One region of the Candidatus Amarolinea dominans genome, then DNA from elsewhere that is predicted to be linked to it. Evidence: riboswitches for the same ligand, from Rfam matches in the RefSeq annotation. Region 1 holds a riboswitch; the other holds the start of a gene.

Evidence for each region. A riboswitch is a leader RNA that binds a small molecule or an ion and turns the genes downstream of it on or off. The one in region 1 is predicted to bind S-adenosylmethionine.
Region 2: it holds a riboswitch for S-adenosylmethionine, as region 1 does, so the genes downstream of both, mtnA (S-methyl-5-thioribose-1-phosphate isomerase) here and IPF85_RS02445 (O-acetylhomoserine aminocarboxypropyltransferase/cysteine synthase) in region 1, are expected to answer to the same signal.

Annotation. Positions count from the first base shown of each region.
Region 1 is NZ_JADIZS010000002.1:191,339-199,227, forward strand. Features, by position in the region: gene IPF85_RS02420 (ABC transporter permease) at 1-151, opposite strand, end outside; gene IPF85_RS02425 (class I SAM-dependent methyltransferase) at 474-1,241, opposite strand; gene IPF85_RS02430 (pyridoxamine 5'-phosphate oxidase family protein) at 1,286-1,786, opposite strand; gene IPF85_RS02435 (UbiX family flavin prenyltransferase) at 1,824-2,438, opposite strand; gene IPF85_RS02440 (ubiquinone/menaquinone biosynthesis methyltransferase) at 2,435-3,199, opposite strand; SAM riboswitch class I at 3,371-3,545, shown strand; gene IPF85_RS02445 (O-acetylhomoserine aminocarboxypropyltransferase/cysteine synthase) at 3,805-5,097, shown strand; gene IPF85_RS02450 (homoserine O-acetyltransferase) at 5,224-6,393, shown strand; gene metW (methionine biosynthesis protein MetW) at 6,434-7,120, shown strand; gene IPF85_RS02460 (hypothetical protein) at 7,128-7,805, shown strand; gene IPF85_RS02465 (aspartate kinase) at 7,687-7,889, shown strand, end outside.
Region 2 is NZ_JADIZS010000014.1:175,265-183,153, forward strand. Features, by position in the region: gene metK (methionine adenosyltransferase) at 49-1,263, opposite strand; gene ahcY (adenosylhomocysteinase) at 1,408-2,670, opposite strand; gene IPF85_RS10810 (GNAT family N-acetyltransferase) at 2,845-3,675, opposite strand; gene IPF85_RS10815 (carbohydrate kinase family protein) at 3,680-4,663, opposite strand; gene mtnA (S-methyl-5-thioribose-1-phosphate isomerase) at 4,697-5,788, opposite strand; SAM riboswitch class I at 5,894-6,006, opposite strand; gene ruvA (Holliday junction branch migration protein RuvA) at 6,069-6,644, opposite strand; gene IPF85_RS10830 (response regulator transcription factor) at 6,715-7,446, opposite strand; gene ruvC (crossover junction endodeoxyribonuclease RuvC) at 7,469-7,889, opposite strand, start outside.

The DNA of each region.
Region 1 (7,889 bases):
GGTTGGCGCTGCCCTTGAAGAGCACGCGAAAGATGAAGAGCGCCAGGCCCGAAGTCAACAGGGTCAAGCCCAGGCCCGACACGTGCTGATTGAGTCTTCGAGCAGCTTGGCGTAATCCATCTCGATTCCTCCATTTTCCAATGATTTCCAGCCATTTTCAGGCCATTCCAAACTATTCTTGGGATGCAGACGATCACTGACAACGAACAGATCTGAATCATAGACAGAGAGCGGGGAGGTCACAAACAGTGGGTGCCATGAATTATAGCAAGGATTGCATCTGCGTCAATTCGGTCGGCCAAGCGTCAGCAGTTCCAAATGTAGCACACATTCAACCACAAAAAGCACATGCGGGGGTTGGTGAACACAAAGAAACGGCAGATCAGGCGCAAATCGGCAACTTCTCTGCGTTCTTTGTGATCTCTGTGGTAAAAAACCAGGCTACATTTGGAACTGCTGGCCAAGCGTCCGGTTCAACAGCGTTCGATCACCAGCAGGTGCGACAGGCCAAAATAGCGCAGGGGCGACCGTTCCAGCGCATAGGTGACGGTGCGCAGCACGCGCCCCAGGCGCGGGCGGCGTGCGCTGAGGTTGTCATAGCCGGGGTAGACCTGGCCGTGGGTAACGACGCGCAGCGGCAGGCCGTCGAACAGGCGGCGCAGACCAGTCGCGGTGTACGCGCGCACGTGCGGAGCCAGGCGATTGCGCAGCGGGTCGGGCAAATAGTTGATGAGTGGGGTGTTGCCAAAATGGTAGCGGCCGCGCCAATAGTGGCCGTGGGTTTCGAAGGGGTAGAGGCGGTTGGGCGCAAAAATGACGGCCCGGCCGCCCGGCTTGAGCACACGTATCATCTCGGCCGCGGCCAGGCGATCGTCCTGCACATGCTCCAGCACCTCGTGCGAAAGCACCACGTCGAAGGTGCGGTCGCGATAGGGCAACGCCTCGCACGCGCCGACGTGTAGAAGTCCGTGCTTCGGCGCCTGCCTGGCCTGCTGCACACCCTCGTGAATGCGCTCCCACTCGATGTCAAGCCCGATCACCTGGGCGGCCACCGCTTGCATCTTTTGCACATAGGCGCCAATGCCGCAGCCGTCCACCAGCACCACGGCGCCTTCCAGCCCGGCCCACTGCCGAATCATGTCCAGGCGCCGGTCCTGCCCAAAGCGCCAAACCAGCGAGGGCACGCCGCGGTCGGCCGCCCGGTCGTATGGCGCTGTCGCTGTCGCTGTCGCATGTTCCATGCTGACTGATCCTTTCCCGCCGGGTTCATGCGCTGCCGGGGACGCTAGTACACCTGTTCCTCGCGATGCCCGAAACCAAGCGTGTTGTCAATCAGGCGCAGCCAATCGGCCTCGATGACGTAGAAGGCGCTCTCGGCCAACGGGCCGGCCAGCTCCAACGGCCCATCCGGCGCGCCCGTCTGCGCCGCCGCCACGAAGGGGAATTTGGCAAAATAGACCATCGTGGCCTGCTGAGCGTCTGCGCCTGGTGTTGCCCGGCGGGCGCGGCCTTCCAGTTGCAGCCCGCGAATCTGACGCCATTCCTGCCCATCCTGATAGATGGCCGCGGCAATGGTCGGCTGCGTCTCGAACGCCTGGCAGTGGTTGGAAGTAGGGTTGGAGATGAAATAGAAGCAGAGCATCGTCTCCCCGGCGGAGTCTGTTACCCAGGCGTGTGCATAAAACAGCGGCGCGGCCTGGGGGCCTTGCGGCGTCCAGGTGGCCAGGGTCAGGGTGGTGTGAGCCTGCAGAAAGTCGTCAACTTGTTCCTCGAATGACGTAGTCATGAGCCTCTCCTACCCGGCCGCCGCAGTGCGGCCGGTGTCATGTAGTCTGGGGGGTGTGGGGCCGGCGCCGGCCCTCTTGCGCCGCGGCGCGCATCCCTTGCCAGCGGTGGTACAGTTCATTCTCCAGCCCCATGCGAGCCAGGATGCGGCCCACCGTGCCGTTGACGATGTCATCAACGGTTTGGGGCCGGCCGTAGAACGCCGGCACGGGCGGGAAGATCACACAGCCGATCTCAGCAGCCTGCACCTGCAAGCGTAGATGCCCCAGGTGCAGCGGCGTCTCGCGCACCACCAGGATCACCGGCCGCCCCTCTTTGAGCTGCACATCGGCCGCGCGTGTCAACAGGTCGGCGTCGTAGGAGTTGGCGATCGCGGACAACGTCTTGATACTGCACGGGGCGATGATCATCCCTGCCGTGCTGAACGAGCCGCTGGCGATGGCCGCGCCCACATCGCCAGGCCGATAGACCACGTCGGCCAGCGCTTCGACCGCCGCGGGGTCCCAATCGGTTTCTTGCGCAATGGTCATGCGTGCGGATGGGCTGATCACCAGGTGTGTTTCGATGTCAGGCGCCGCGCGCAAAACCTCCAACAGGCGAATGCCGTAGATTTGCCCGCTGGCGCCGCTGAGACCCACAATGATCCGTTTCATGCTGATACCTCGCCCACATGCAGCGCGACCGTGCCGAGCATCATCACCTTGTAGCGCACGCGGCGCAAGCCCACCCCTTCCATGATGCCCTTGAGCGCCTGTGGCAGGGGAAAAGCCAGGGTCGAATGCGGCAGGTAGGTGTAGGCCTGCCGCTCGCCGCTGAGCAGGCTGCCGATCAACGGCACCAGGCGGAAGAAATAGACGCCGAACAGGTCGCGCCAGAGCGGCGTTTGGGGTCGCGTGATTTCCAGGCAGACCACGCGTCCGCCCGGCTTGACCACGCGGCGCTGTTCCGCAAACGCGCGTGCGATGTCGCTGACGTTGCGCATCAGGAATCCGGAGCAGACCGCATCGAAGGTGGCGTCAGGAAAGGGTAAGCTGAGCGTGTCCGCGTCGGCAAAGCGCAGGCGCGAACCATGCACATCGAGCAATCCTTCGCGGTCGGCCTTGCGCTGGCCCACGAGCATCATCTCGTGGGTAAAATCCACCCCGGTGACATGCACATCCGGCCGCAGGCGCATCGCCTCGAAGCCAATGTCGCCCGTACCGGTAGCCACATCCAACAGATGCCCGCCGCTGGGCAAGCGACATTCCTTGACGATCAGGCGCCGCCAGCGCTGATCCTGACCGCCGGTCATCACCCGGTTCATCACATCGTAGCGCCCAGCAATCGCGGCAAACATCTGATTGACATAGGCCGATTTTCGTACCTGATCGGGCAGAATATCCGAGGGTCTTGTTACTTCGATGGGTTTCGTCATGACAATCTCAATATTCCAAATGATGACTGGCGCGAAGACTTGATGAGTGTGATGATACCAGAATGAACACCTTCGATCAAGTTTGCTATCTGCTGCCTTTGCCGCTTTGGTAAAATTGACAGGCCGCTGAATATATGCTATAAGCATCATAACAATTGAATAGCGCTGATGCTCTTATCCAGAGAGGCTGAGGGACCGGCCCTATGAAGCCTCGGCAACCAGACTACTGGTGGCCAGACACAAGTCATGCGACGCATCGCCAACGGCGGCGAAGTCATCGCACAACTTGCTCGCTGCCAACAGGTTATGGTGCCAAATCCGGCAGAGGCAATCTGGAAGATGAGAGGCAGTGACTGACGCGATGCGTTGTCATCCCTCCTCACTTCGAGGAGGGATTTTTTGTTTCCAGTCGCTCAGTCGTGCAACGATGCCTGCCCTCTTGACCACATTCCGAGACGGTTTTTGTTACCCCAAGCTGACGGGGTACCCGCGAGCAGCGGCGCTCGCAACCGCATCAGTGCAGTCGGTCCGCACCGTGGCCCGCGCAGCCACCGGGGAGGACCTGTCCGAGTTACGTCTATCAACATGCACAGGAGATCAGAACCATGTCAAGCGCTACCGACAGCCGCACCCTGGGTTTCACCACCCGTCAACTGCACGCCGGGCTGACGCCCGACCCGACCACAGGCGCCCGCGCCCTGCCCATTTACCAAACGACGTCGTACCAATTCCGCGACGCGGACCATGCCGCACGTCTCTTTGCCCTGGAAGAAATGGGCAATATCTACACCCGCATCATGAACCCCACCACCGATGTCTTCGAGCGCCGTATGGCCGACCTGGAGGGGGGCGTGGGCGCCCTGGCTTTCGCCTCCGGCCAGGCCGCAGAGACGGCTGCCATCCTGACCCTCTGCGAAGCCGGCGATCATGTCGTCTCCAGCAGCACCTTGTACGGCGGCACCTATTCCCTGTTCGCGTACAGCCTGCGCAAGCTGGGCATCGAGTTTACGTTTGTGAACGCGGCCGACCCGGAGAATTTCCGCCGCGCGGTGCGCCCCAACACCAAGCTCTTCTACGGCGAAACCCTGGGCAATCCGCAGATTGATGTCTTCCCCTTCGAGGAAGTGGCCGCCATCGCGCACGAGGTGGGCGTGCCTCTGGTCATTGACAGCACCTTCGCCACCCCCTATCTGTGCCGACCGTTCGATTGGGGCGCCGATATTGTCGTCCACTCAACCACCAAGTTCATCGGGGGCCATGGCACCAGCATCGGCGGCGTCCTGGTGGACAGCGGCCGTTTCGACTGGGGCGCCAGCGGGCGCTTCCGCAACTTCACCGAACCGGACCCAAGCTATCACGGCCTGATCTTCAACAGCCTGGCCCCGGCCGCCTTCATTTTCAAGGCACGCCTGCAAGTGCTGCGCGACATGGGGGCCTGCCAGGCGCCGTTCAACGCCTGGCTCTTCGTGCAGGGGCTGGAGACGCTGAGCTTGCGCCTGGAACGCCATGTCGCCAATGCTCAGGCCGTGGCCGAATACCTGCGCGACCACCCCAAGGTCAGTTGGGTCAACTATCCCGGTCTGCCCGGCCATCCGTCGTATGAGCGTGCCAAGCGCTATCTGCCCAAAGGCCCGGGCGCCATCCTCGGCTTTGGCATCCAGGGCGGGCTTGCGTCCGGCCGGCGCTTCATCAACAGCCTGAAACTCTTCTCGCACCTGGCCAACGTCGGTGACGCCAAGTCGCTGGCCATTCATCCGGCCACCACCACCCACCAACAGCTCAGCGACGCGGAACAGCTCGCGGCCGGCGTCACGCCTGACTTCGTGCGCCTGAGCGTGGGCATCGAGGACCTCGACGACCTGCTGTGGGACCTGGAGCAGGCCCTGGCCGCGGCTTGATTGGATTTTGTAGGTCCGGCCTCCTGGCCGGACGACGTTGGATGAGGGAAGCAAGCTCTGCGGCGGACGGCGTTGTCACGCCGGAGGCGTGACCTACGGCTATCGGTTCACCGAAATGGTGCGAGAATGGAACCAGAAACTATCGCGGTCGGCACAGCGGGCATCGTGCATGCTCAATTCGTTACCTTCGCGCAACCGCCGCACCCCATGCGGTTGGAGAGCGGGGTGGAGCTAGGGCCAATTACCCTGGCCTATGAGACGTATGGCACGCTCAACGCCGCGCGCACGAACGCCATCCTGGTGCTGCATGCCCTGAGCGGCGACGCGCATGCGGCCGGTTGCCTGGACACGGCGGATGGCCGCGTCGGCTGGTGGGACGACTGCATCGGGCCAGGCAAGGCCTTCGACACCGACCGCCTGTTCGTGATTTGTTCCAATGTGCTCGGCGGCTGCATGGGTTCCACCGGGCCGGCCTCCATCAACCCGGCCAGCGGACGCCCCTACGGCCTGCAATTCCCGGTCATCACCATCAGGGACATGGTGGAAGCCCAGCGTCATCTGCTCGATCACCTCGGCATCGAGCGGCTGCTGGCGGTGGTTGGCGGTTCCATGGGCGGCATGCAGGCGCTGCAATGGGCGGCCAGCTACCCGGAGCGCCTGCGCGCCTGCCTTCCCCTGGCAACCACCGCGCGCCTGTCGCCGCAGACCATCGCCCTGAGCGAAGTCGGACGCCAGGCGATCTATCGCGACCCGGCCTGGTGTCAGGGCAACTACTACGACGGCCCGCGACCCGATGCGGGCCTGTCCCTGGCCCGTATGATCGGCCACATCACCTATCTGAGCGACCAATCCATGCAGCAGAAGTTCGGTCGCCGCCTGCAATCACGCCAGCACTACGGCTTCGACTTCGCGACGGAATTCGCGGTGGAGAGCTACCTGGCGCACAACGGCGACGCGTTCACCCGCCGCTTCGACGCCAACACCTATCTGTATGTGACGAAGGCGATGGACTATTTCGATCTGACAGACAACGGCGCCGGTGTCAATCGCACCCTGGCCGAGGCCTTTAGCGAGGCCAGGGATGTCTGTTTCCTCGTCGTCTCGTTCAAGTCGGACTGGCTCTATCCCTCGTATCAAGCGCAGGAGATCGTCAAGGCCCTCACGCAGGTCGGCGCCGATGTCACCTCGTGCGACCTCGAATCAACCTGGGGACATGACGCCTTCTTGCTCGAAGTGGATACCATGACGCAACTGCTGCGCGATTTCCTGCGCCGCGTCGAGCAGGAACAGCACTGATTGCAGGCGCCGGAATGCACACCGAAAGGGGATCATGACCATGACTGTCCAGCTACCCTCTGTGGAAACCTTGCACGCAGGGCGCTATGCCCAAAACCCCGGTCAGACCACGGACCGCGCGCAGACGCAGCCTCGTCTGCGGCCCGACCTGCGCGTGATCGCCGATTTGATTGCGCCCGGCAGTCGCGTGTTCGACATTGGCTGCGGCAATGGCGATCTGCTCGCCTTTCTCAAGGCCGAGCGCCAGGTCATCGGCCGCGGGCTGGAGCTGTCCGAAAGCGGTATGCTGACCTGCGTGCGCCGCGGGCTGAGCGTGCGCCAGGGCAATCTGGAGACCAGCCTGCCTGATTATCCAGATCACGCCTTTGATTATGTCGTGTTGAGCCAGACGATCCCCTTCGTGGATGATCCGGCCCACACGTTGGCCGAAATCGTGCGTGTGGGCGAGCGCAGCCTGGTCAGTTTTGCCAACTGGGGCCATTGGCGCAGTCGCCTCAGCCTGCTGCTGACCGGGCGCATGCCCGCGGCGCCCACTGATCTGCAGCCCTGGCACGCCTCGCCGCGCGCCCGCGCCCTGACGATCCGCGATTTCACGGAGTTCTGCGCCAGTCAGCGTATTCGCGTGCTCAATGTGCGCTTCCTGGCCGGGAAACATGCGCGGCCAATCACCTGGGCGAGCAACCTGCTGGCGACTGTGGCGGTGTTCGAACTGACGCGATGGGAGTAAAGAAATTATGTTAGTGTTGAAATTCGGCGGTACGTCCGTGGGGAGCGCCGATGCGTTTAGCCAGGTGGCTCACATTGTGGCGCAGGCGCGGACGCGGGATCCGCAGGTTGTCGTTGTGACCTCGGCCATGAGCGGGGTGACGAACACGTTGATTGCCGCGGCGCAGGCGGCGGCGGGCGGGCAGGAGGAAGGCTATCGCGAGGCGCGGGTTGCGCTGCTGGTCAAACACCAGGTGGTGGCCGGCCAACTGGTGGCCGATGGTGTGGAGCGGGCGGCGCTGGGGCGTCTGTTCGATGAGCGCCTGCGCAGCTTCGAACGCCTGTGTCGCAGCATTGCGGTGCTGGGCGAACTGACCAACCGCGGGCTGGATGTGGTTTCCGGCCTGGGCGAGCGCCTGGCCGCGCCGCTGCTGGCGGCCGTGCTGCGCAGCCAGGGCGTCCATGCCGAGGCCATTGATGCGACCGAGGTGCTGGTGACCGACAACAGCTTCGGCGCCGCCAGCCCCTTGCTGGCCGAGACACGCATGCACTGCCAGGAGCGCCTGCGGCCGCTGCTGGAAAGGGGGCGTGGTGCCGGTCCTCACCGGGTTCATCGGCGCCACCGCGCAGGGGATTCCAACTACCCTGGGCCGCGGCGGCTCGGACTATTCGGCCGCCATCTTCGGCGCGGTGCTCGACGCCGATGAAGTGCAAATCTGGACCGATGTCAACGGCGTGCTCACGGCCGATCCGCGCATCGTGCCGGAAGCGCGGACTCTGCCGGAACTCTC
Region 2 (7,889 bases), on a different contig from region 1:
TCTCCGCTGCGCGGAGAGGAGAAGGGGCCGGGGGATGAGGAGAGGCCCTTACCCCAGTCCCGCTTCGGCGCGCAGGGCTGCGGCCTTGTCGGTCTTTTCCCACGGCAGGTCCAGGTCGTGACGACCGAAGTGGCCGTAGCTGGCGGTCTGCAGGTAGATCGGCCGGCGCAGGTTGAGGTCACGGATGATCGCGGCCGGGCGCAGGTCGAAGTGCTGGTGGATCAAGTCCACGATGCGCTCGTCTGGCACGCGGCCGGTGCCGAACGTTTCGATGCTGAGGGAGAGCGGCCGCGCCACGCCGATGGCGTAGGAGATCTGCAGCTCGATGCGGTCCGCCAGGCCGGCCGCCACCACGTTCTTGGCAATGTGGCGGGCCATGTACGCGCCGGAGCGATCCACCTTCGTCGGGTCCTTGCCGGAGAAGGCGCCGCCGCCATGCCGGGCCACACCGCCGTAGGTGTCCACGATGATCTTGCGCCCGGTCAGACCGGCGTCGCCCAACGGCCCGCCGGTGACGAAGCGGCCGGTCGGATTGACGTAGATCTTGGTCTGGTCATCCATCATCGCCACGGGAATGACATGATTGATGACGTACTCGATGATGTCGCTGCGGATTTCGTCCTGCGTCACATCCGGCGCGTGCTGCGTGGAGATCACGATTGCGTCCACACGCACCGGCTTGCCGTAGTGATACTCCACCGTCACCTGGGACTTGCCGTCCGGCCGCAGGTAGGTGAGTTCGCCATCCTTGCGCACCTGCGCCAGGCGCCGCGTCAGCTTATGCGCCAGGACGATGGACATCGGCATCAACTCCTCGGTCTCGTTGCAGGCAAAGCCCACCATCATACCCTGATCGCCCGCGCCGATGGCCTCGATCGCCTCGTCGGAGATTTCGCCGTGCTTGGCTTCGTAGGCCTTATCCACACCCAGGGCAATGTCGGCCGACTGTTCCTTGATCGAAACCAGCACCGCGCAGGTGTCGCAATCGAAGCCGTACTTCGCGCGGGTATAGCCAATGTTGCGCAGCGTCTCGCGCGCAATCGTCTGAATGTCCACATACGTGCTGGTGGTGATCTCACCCATCACGCAGATCAGGCCGGTGGTCGTGGCACACTCGCACGCCACACGGGCATTGGGGTCCGCACCGATGATCGCGTCCAGCACCGCATCGGAAATTTGATCACACAATTTATCAGGATGTCCCTCAGTCACCGATTCTGACGTATAGAACAGCTTCGGCGACGCCATAAACGTCGTTGTCATTTCAACTTACTCCCCTCTTATCATTTCTCATTATCCAGGGGTATGAGATCTGAGACGGTCGGGCCGTGGAAGGCGGATGATCTCCGGTCTCCGGTCTCCGGTCTCCTCTCCGGTCTCCGGTCTCCGGTCTCCGAATCCCCCCTCCTACGTCCCCTCTTGCCAGGAGTTCAGATACTCCTGCTGCTCGACTGTGAGCGTGTCAATGCGGATGCCCATCGCATTCAGCTTCAAGCGGGCGATTTCCTGGTCAATCTCCACGGGTACGGTGTAGACCTTGTTTTGCAGCTGCTCGCGGTGGCTGACGATGAATTCGGCGGCCAACGCCTGGTTGGCAAAGCTCATGTCCATCACCGCGCTGGGATGGCCCTCGGCCGCGGCCAGGTTGACCAGGCGCCCTTCGCCGATGAGATAGAGCTTGCGGCCATCTTCCAGGTGATATTCGTCCAGAAATTCGCGCACGCGGCGCACTTCGCTGGACATGCCTTCCAGGGCCGGGATGTTGACCTCCACGTTGAAATGGCCCGAATTGGCAAGGATGGCGCCATCTTTCATGACCTCGAAATGGGATTTATCAAAGACATGGATATCGCCGGTGGCCGAACAGAAGATGTCGCCCACCACGGCCGCCTCGCGCATCGGCATCACACGGAAGCCATCCATGACCGCCTCCAGGGCGGATAAGGGCTGGATTTCGGTCACAATCACGTTCGCGCCCATGCCACGGGCGCGGCTGGCAATCCCGCGGCTGCACCAACCGTAGCCGGCCACGACGAAGTTCTTGCCGGCCAGCAGCACATTGGTGGCGCGAATGATGCCATCAATCGTGGATTGACCGGTGCCATAGCGGTTGTCGAACAGGTGCTTGGTCATGGCGTCGTTGACGGCCATCACCGGGAATTTCAGCGCGCCTTCCGCGGCCATCGCCCGCAGGCGAATCACACCGGTGGTTGTCTCCTCGGTGCCGCCCAGGATACCCGGCAGCAGTTCCGTGCGCGTCTTGTGCAGCGTTGACACCAGGTCGCAGCCGTCGTCCATCGTCATGTGCGGCTTGATGTCCAGCACCGCGTTGAGATGCTTATAATAGGTCTCGTTGTTTTCGCCCTTGATGGCGTACACCGGCATCTCGTAATAGGCTACCAGGGCCGCGGCCACGTCATCCTGCGTGGAAAGCGGGTTGGAAGCGCTGAGGGCCACTTCCGCGCCGCCGGCCTGCAAAACCCGCATCAGATTCGCGGTCTCGGCCGTCACGTGCAGACAGGCCGCCATGCGCAGCCCGCGCAGCGGCTGTTCCTGGCGAAAGCGCTCCTCGATCAGATCCAGCACCGGCATCTCCTTCGCCGCCCACTGCATCCGATAACGCCCCTTCTCCGCCAACTCAAGGTCCTTGATATCGTAATTCTGTGTCACAATCTACTCCTTAACTCAATTATAGGGTTTTCGTAATGCGTAATACGCAATGCGTAATGCGTAATACGGGGTGCGTATGCCCACGCTCCACTCCATCGTTTCACTCCCCACTCCTCACTCCTCACGATCTCCAATCTCCAATCTCACCCCTCACCCCTCACTTTCAACCACAAATCAACCGCTCTCCACACAGCTCTCTGGTCTCTGATCTCCGATCTCCGATCTCTGACCTCTCCCCTCCCCTTCAGCGAACCGACACACGGAACGATAGCCGAGCTTGGTGTACACGGCCAATGCCGGTGCATTGTGCTCGCTGACATTGAGGACAACGGTCAGACCGTCGGCCAGCAACTGCGCTGTGATGGCGCTGGTAATGCTCGTTGCGAACCCGTGACCGCGGTGCGCGGGATGGGTGTAGATGTTTCCCACTGCGGCCACCCCCAACTGGTGTGCGACCAGGTGTGTGCCCCCGGCCGCTGCCAGCTCGGCGCCCGCGAAAATTCCATAAAAAACGCCCTCGGCCACCTGCGATGGGCTGAAGGCATCGGGCGCGTGCTCGCCGCCAAGCGCATAGAGCGCCTGCAGGGCCGGCGCCGCGTCCAGGTGCAGGCGTTGCACCGGCGTCGCGCCCACGATGGGCCGGAAATCAAGCGGCTGCACGGCCATGCGCCGCATGGGGGACAATGCGTCGAAGGCGTAGCGCGCTTGTAAGATCGGCACATGCTGCCAGCGGCTGGCAATGACCACCGTTGACGGCAGCGCGGCGGTCGCGACAATCGCCTGCAGGCCCGCCGGCGCGCCCATGGTGAACAGCACGGGCGGCTGCAGCCCGGCATAGACCAGCGCCAGCGTGTGCAGGGTCACGCCGCGCCAAGCCCCGAACCAGGTGCAGGCGCCAAAGAGGGCCGGTTCCAGGTCGCCAATGGCATAGGCGGCGTAGGCGCGATCGCGTTGCAGGAAGGCGAGCAGCGTCTCGGGGTCGTTCAGGTTGTCAACGTGCCACATGGCCCTACTGGGCGCTGCTGGCGGCCGCCGATTGCGCCAGCGCCTCCAATTCGGGCGTGTCCGCAAAGACGCGGCGGTAGCGTGCCACAAAATCGGCCAAAGAATAGTGATGTTCCTGCGTGCCATGCTGCTCCAGCACATAGGTGGCGGCCAGGCTGGCAATGCGCCCGGTCACCGACCAGGGGAAGCCGTGCAGGAAGCCGACGATCAGGCCGGCGCGGTACGCGTCGCCCACGCCGGTCGGTTCACCCGGTTTTTCCGGCAGCGCCACCGGGATCTCAACCTGGGCGCCGCGATCGAAGATCACCGAGCCGTGTTCGCCGCGGGTCACCACAATGGTGGGCAGCAGCGCCCGCAGCGCCTGTTCGTCAAGACCCGTTTTGTTTTGGATCATGGCGAACTCATAATCGTTGCAGGTGAGAATACGTGCGTGGCGCATACCGATCAACAAGTCCTCAGCAGATAGGCGAATGATCTGCTGGCTGGGGTCATAAATGTAGGGGATGGCTAGGTCCGCCGCTTCTTGAGCGTACTTGGTCATGGCCGCGGGGTCGTTGGGCGAGATGATGACCAGGTCAACAGCGGCGCGGCGCAGGTCACGCAGAGAAAGCTCAGAGGCGCGGGCCATCGCCCCGGTGTAGAACGAGGCGATCTGATTCTGGCGCAGGTCGGTGTTGACAAAAAAGGAGGCGGTGAAATCCTGGGGGTAGATGGTGATGCCCGAGGTATCAATCCCCTGGTCTTCGAGCCAGCGCTGATAATCGCCAAAATCCTGGCCTGCCGTGCAGAACAGATAGGATTGCGCCCCGAGCAGGCGCAGGCTGTAGGCAATGTTGGCGGCGCAGCCTCCGCGTTGGCGGCGCATCGAGTCCACCAGGAAACTCACGCTCAGGGTGTGCAATTGGTCAGGCAGGATATGATCGGTAAAGTGGCCGGGGAAGGACATGATGTAATCATAGGCCAGCGATCCGGTAACAACGACAGCCATCGTTCTTGTAATTCCTCCTACGCTCTGCCGCCCCTATGACCGCGCAGCCCGGCTGCGCGACCGCGCAGCCCGGATGCGCGCTTCGGCGGCTTCTTTGGCCTGGCGCAGGCTGACGGTGAAAGGCGGATAACAAATACCCTCTTCGGTCATGATGCCGGTGAGGTAACGATGCGGAGTCACATCGAACGCGAGGTTCAACACGGGTACCTGGGCTGGCGCCACGGCGACGCCGCCGACATGGGTGACTTCGTCGGCCGCCCGCTCCTCGATCGGAATGTGGTCGCCAGAGGGGAGGTTCAGGTCAACCGTGGAGGTGGGAACCACGGAATAGCAGGGAATGCCATTCTCTTGGGCCAGCACGGCCAGGCTGTAGCTGCCCACTTTGTTAGCCACATCGCCATTGGCCGCCACCCGATCGGCGCCGAACAGCACCACATCCACCTTGCCGGTCCGCATCAGGTGCCCGGCGGCATTGTCGGCAATCAGGGTCATGGGGATGCCGTCCTGCATCAGTTCCCAGGCGGTCAGGCGCGCGCCCTGCAGGCGCGGGCGAGTTTCATCTACCCAGACGTGTACTTTTTTGCCCTGTTCGACGGCGGCACGCACGACGCCCAGCGCGGTGCCGTAGTCCACCGCGGCCAGCGAGCCGGTGTTGCAATGGTGCAAAATGTTGGCGCCATCGAGAATGACGGCCGCGCCGAACGCGCCCATACGCCGGTTGATCTCGACATCTTCGTCGGCCAGGCGCTCGGCCGCGGCCAGCAAAGCGCTGCGGAGGTCATCCATGTTTGGCAAAACCAGGTGATACGCGAGGTCGAGCAAGCGTTGGGTGGCCCAACTGAGGTTGACGGCGGTGGGACGGGCCGCATCGAGCACGGTCTTGGCGGCTTGCAGGTCAATCAACAGGCTATCGCGTGTCTGCGCCGGGCTTTGGAGCGCAGCCAGGGCCATGGCATAAGCACCGGCCGCACCGATGGCCGGCGCACCGCGAATCGTCATGTTATGAATCGCCGCGGCCACGGCCCGATAGTCGGCGAATTCGGGCAGTTCCAGCCGGTGCGGGAGCAGGCGCTGGTCAATCATCTGAACGGTGCGGTTATTGCTATTCCACCAAATCGTGCGCATGAAAACTCCGGGTACTCATCGTGCCGCGCGGCGGGCGTCTGCTCGCGGTCAATAAAAAAGCGCCCCTGGCAACGGCCAGCAGGCGCAAAAAGATGCGAGAGCCAACTCTCATCTTTCAGGCGAGCGTAGCCTACACTCCCTGCCGGAATTGGCACCAGCGAAAATCACAGGTTGCCGGAGGTTCAATGGGCCGCTCCCTCCCCTCCTCTGGATGAGTTTCCAGTTCTAAATTGTTACAAGCCGGGCGATAGTAGCACAGGCCATCGCTTTTGTCAAACAGTTATTCGGCAAACTGAGAGAGGGCATGGCGCAGGCGTTCCTCGACGCCGCTGATTTCGCGTGGGATGCGCTGCACCGCGCGCTGTGCTTCGACGACGCTGTAGCCGAGCGCGGTCAGCGCATCAATCACTTCGGCATCCGCGGTGGTCATCGCCAGCAGTTCTTCGGTGGCCGCCACCGTTCCGATGCGATCCCTGAGTGTCATGACGATCTTTTCGGCCGTCCTCTTGCCCACGCCTGGCACGCGCGCCAGGATGCCGGGCTGCTCCTGGCTGACGGCCAGCCGGATTGCCTCTGGGGACATGGCCGACAGGAGCGTGAGCGTGCCTTTCGGCCCGACGCCGGGCACGGTCAGCAGCAGGTGGAACAGATCGAGCGCTTCTTCACTGGCAAGGCCAAACAGGCTGAGGTTGTCTTCGCGCACCTGCAGATGGGTGTGCAGGGTGATTTCCTCGACCGTGCGCGTGCTCACCAGGACATCGGCGGGCACAAACACCTTGTAGCCAATCCCGCCGACGTCCACGATGAGATAGTCTTTGCCACGCGCCACGACTTGTCCACGCAGACGAGCGATCATCTTCTGCCTCCCTGTCCCTGGCGTCCAGCTGGCGCCCCGCGCTGAGGTTGATCCATCGTGCTGCGGTGACTCATTCCAGGCCGGGCTGTTCGCAAAACTTGTAACCGGCCCCGCGCACGGTTAAAATGTGGGTGGGTTTGGAGGCGTTTTCTTCGATCTTCTCGCGCAAGCGCCGAATGCCAACCTCGACCAGGTTAGTGCCGCCCATCACGTCGTAGCCCCATACATCGCGGAACAGCTGCTCTTTGGAGGTCGGCTTGTTGGCCCGCGTCATCAGATAAGACAGTAGTTGATATTCGATCGGCGTCAAGTGGATCGTTTCGCCCTCCACCATGACCTGGTGCAGGCTGGTATTGAGCGTCACGCGGCCAATCCGCAAGATCTGTATGGCCGGTGCTTGTTCGGTCCATTCGACCCGGCGCAGGACGGCCTGGATGCGGGCATCCACTTCCTTGAAGGCGAACGGTTTGGTAATATAATCGTCAGCGCCCAATTCGAAGCCATGCACCACATCGTCCACGCTGCCCAAGGCGGTCAGCATGATGACAGGAATATCGGAACGCCTGCGAATCTCCTCACACGTTCGAAAACCATCCATGCGAGGCATCATGACATCCAGAATGACCAGGTCCACTGGCGTTTTCTCGAACAGTTGGAGCGCCTCCACGCCGTCGGCGGCCGCAAAAACGGTATGGCCGTGGGTCTCGAGCGACAGCCGAATCAGGTTTCGTAAAGGTGCTTCATCTTCGGCCAACAAGATGCGGCAGTGATGTTGAACGTCTGAGGCCGTCTTTGGTGCCATGAAACTCTCCTCCTCGCTGTTTCTAAGCGCGTGCAAGCAACGTATTGAAACGCGCTGAATGATGATGACAAACAGCAATGGCGATAGCGTCGGCGGCGTCATCTGGCCGCGGAATCTCTTCCAGGTTCAACAGCATACGTACCATCTGCTGTACCTGAGCCTTGTCGGCCCTTCCGTAGCCCACGATGGCCTGCTTGACCACCTGGGGCTTGTACTCGAACACCGGGATGTCCGCCTCTGCGGCGGCCAGCAGAACCACTCCGCGCGCCTGTCCCACCGCAATCGCCGTAGTGACATTGCGGCTGAAAAAAAGCTCCTCCACCGCCACGGCTTCCGGGTGAAATTGACTGATGATACCCGATAATTGTTCATAAATCGAACGTAGGCGCACCGGCATGGTGTGCGCGGGTGTAGTCGAAATCACCCCATAAGCCACCATAGTC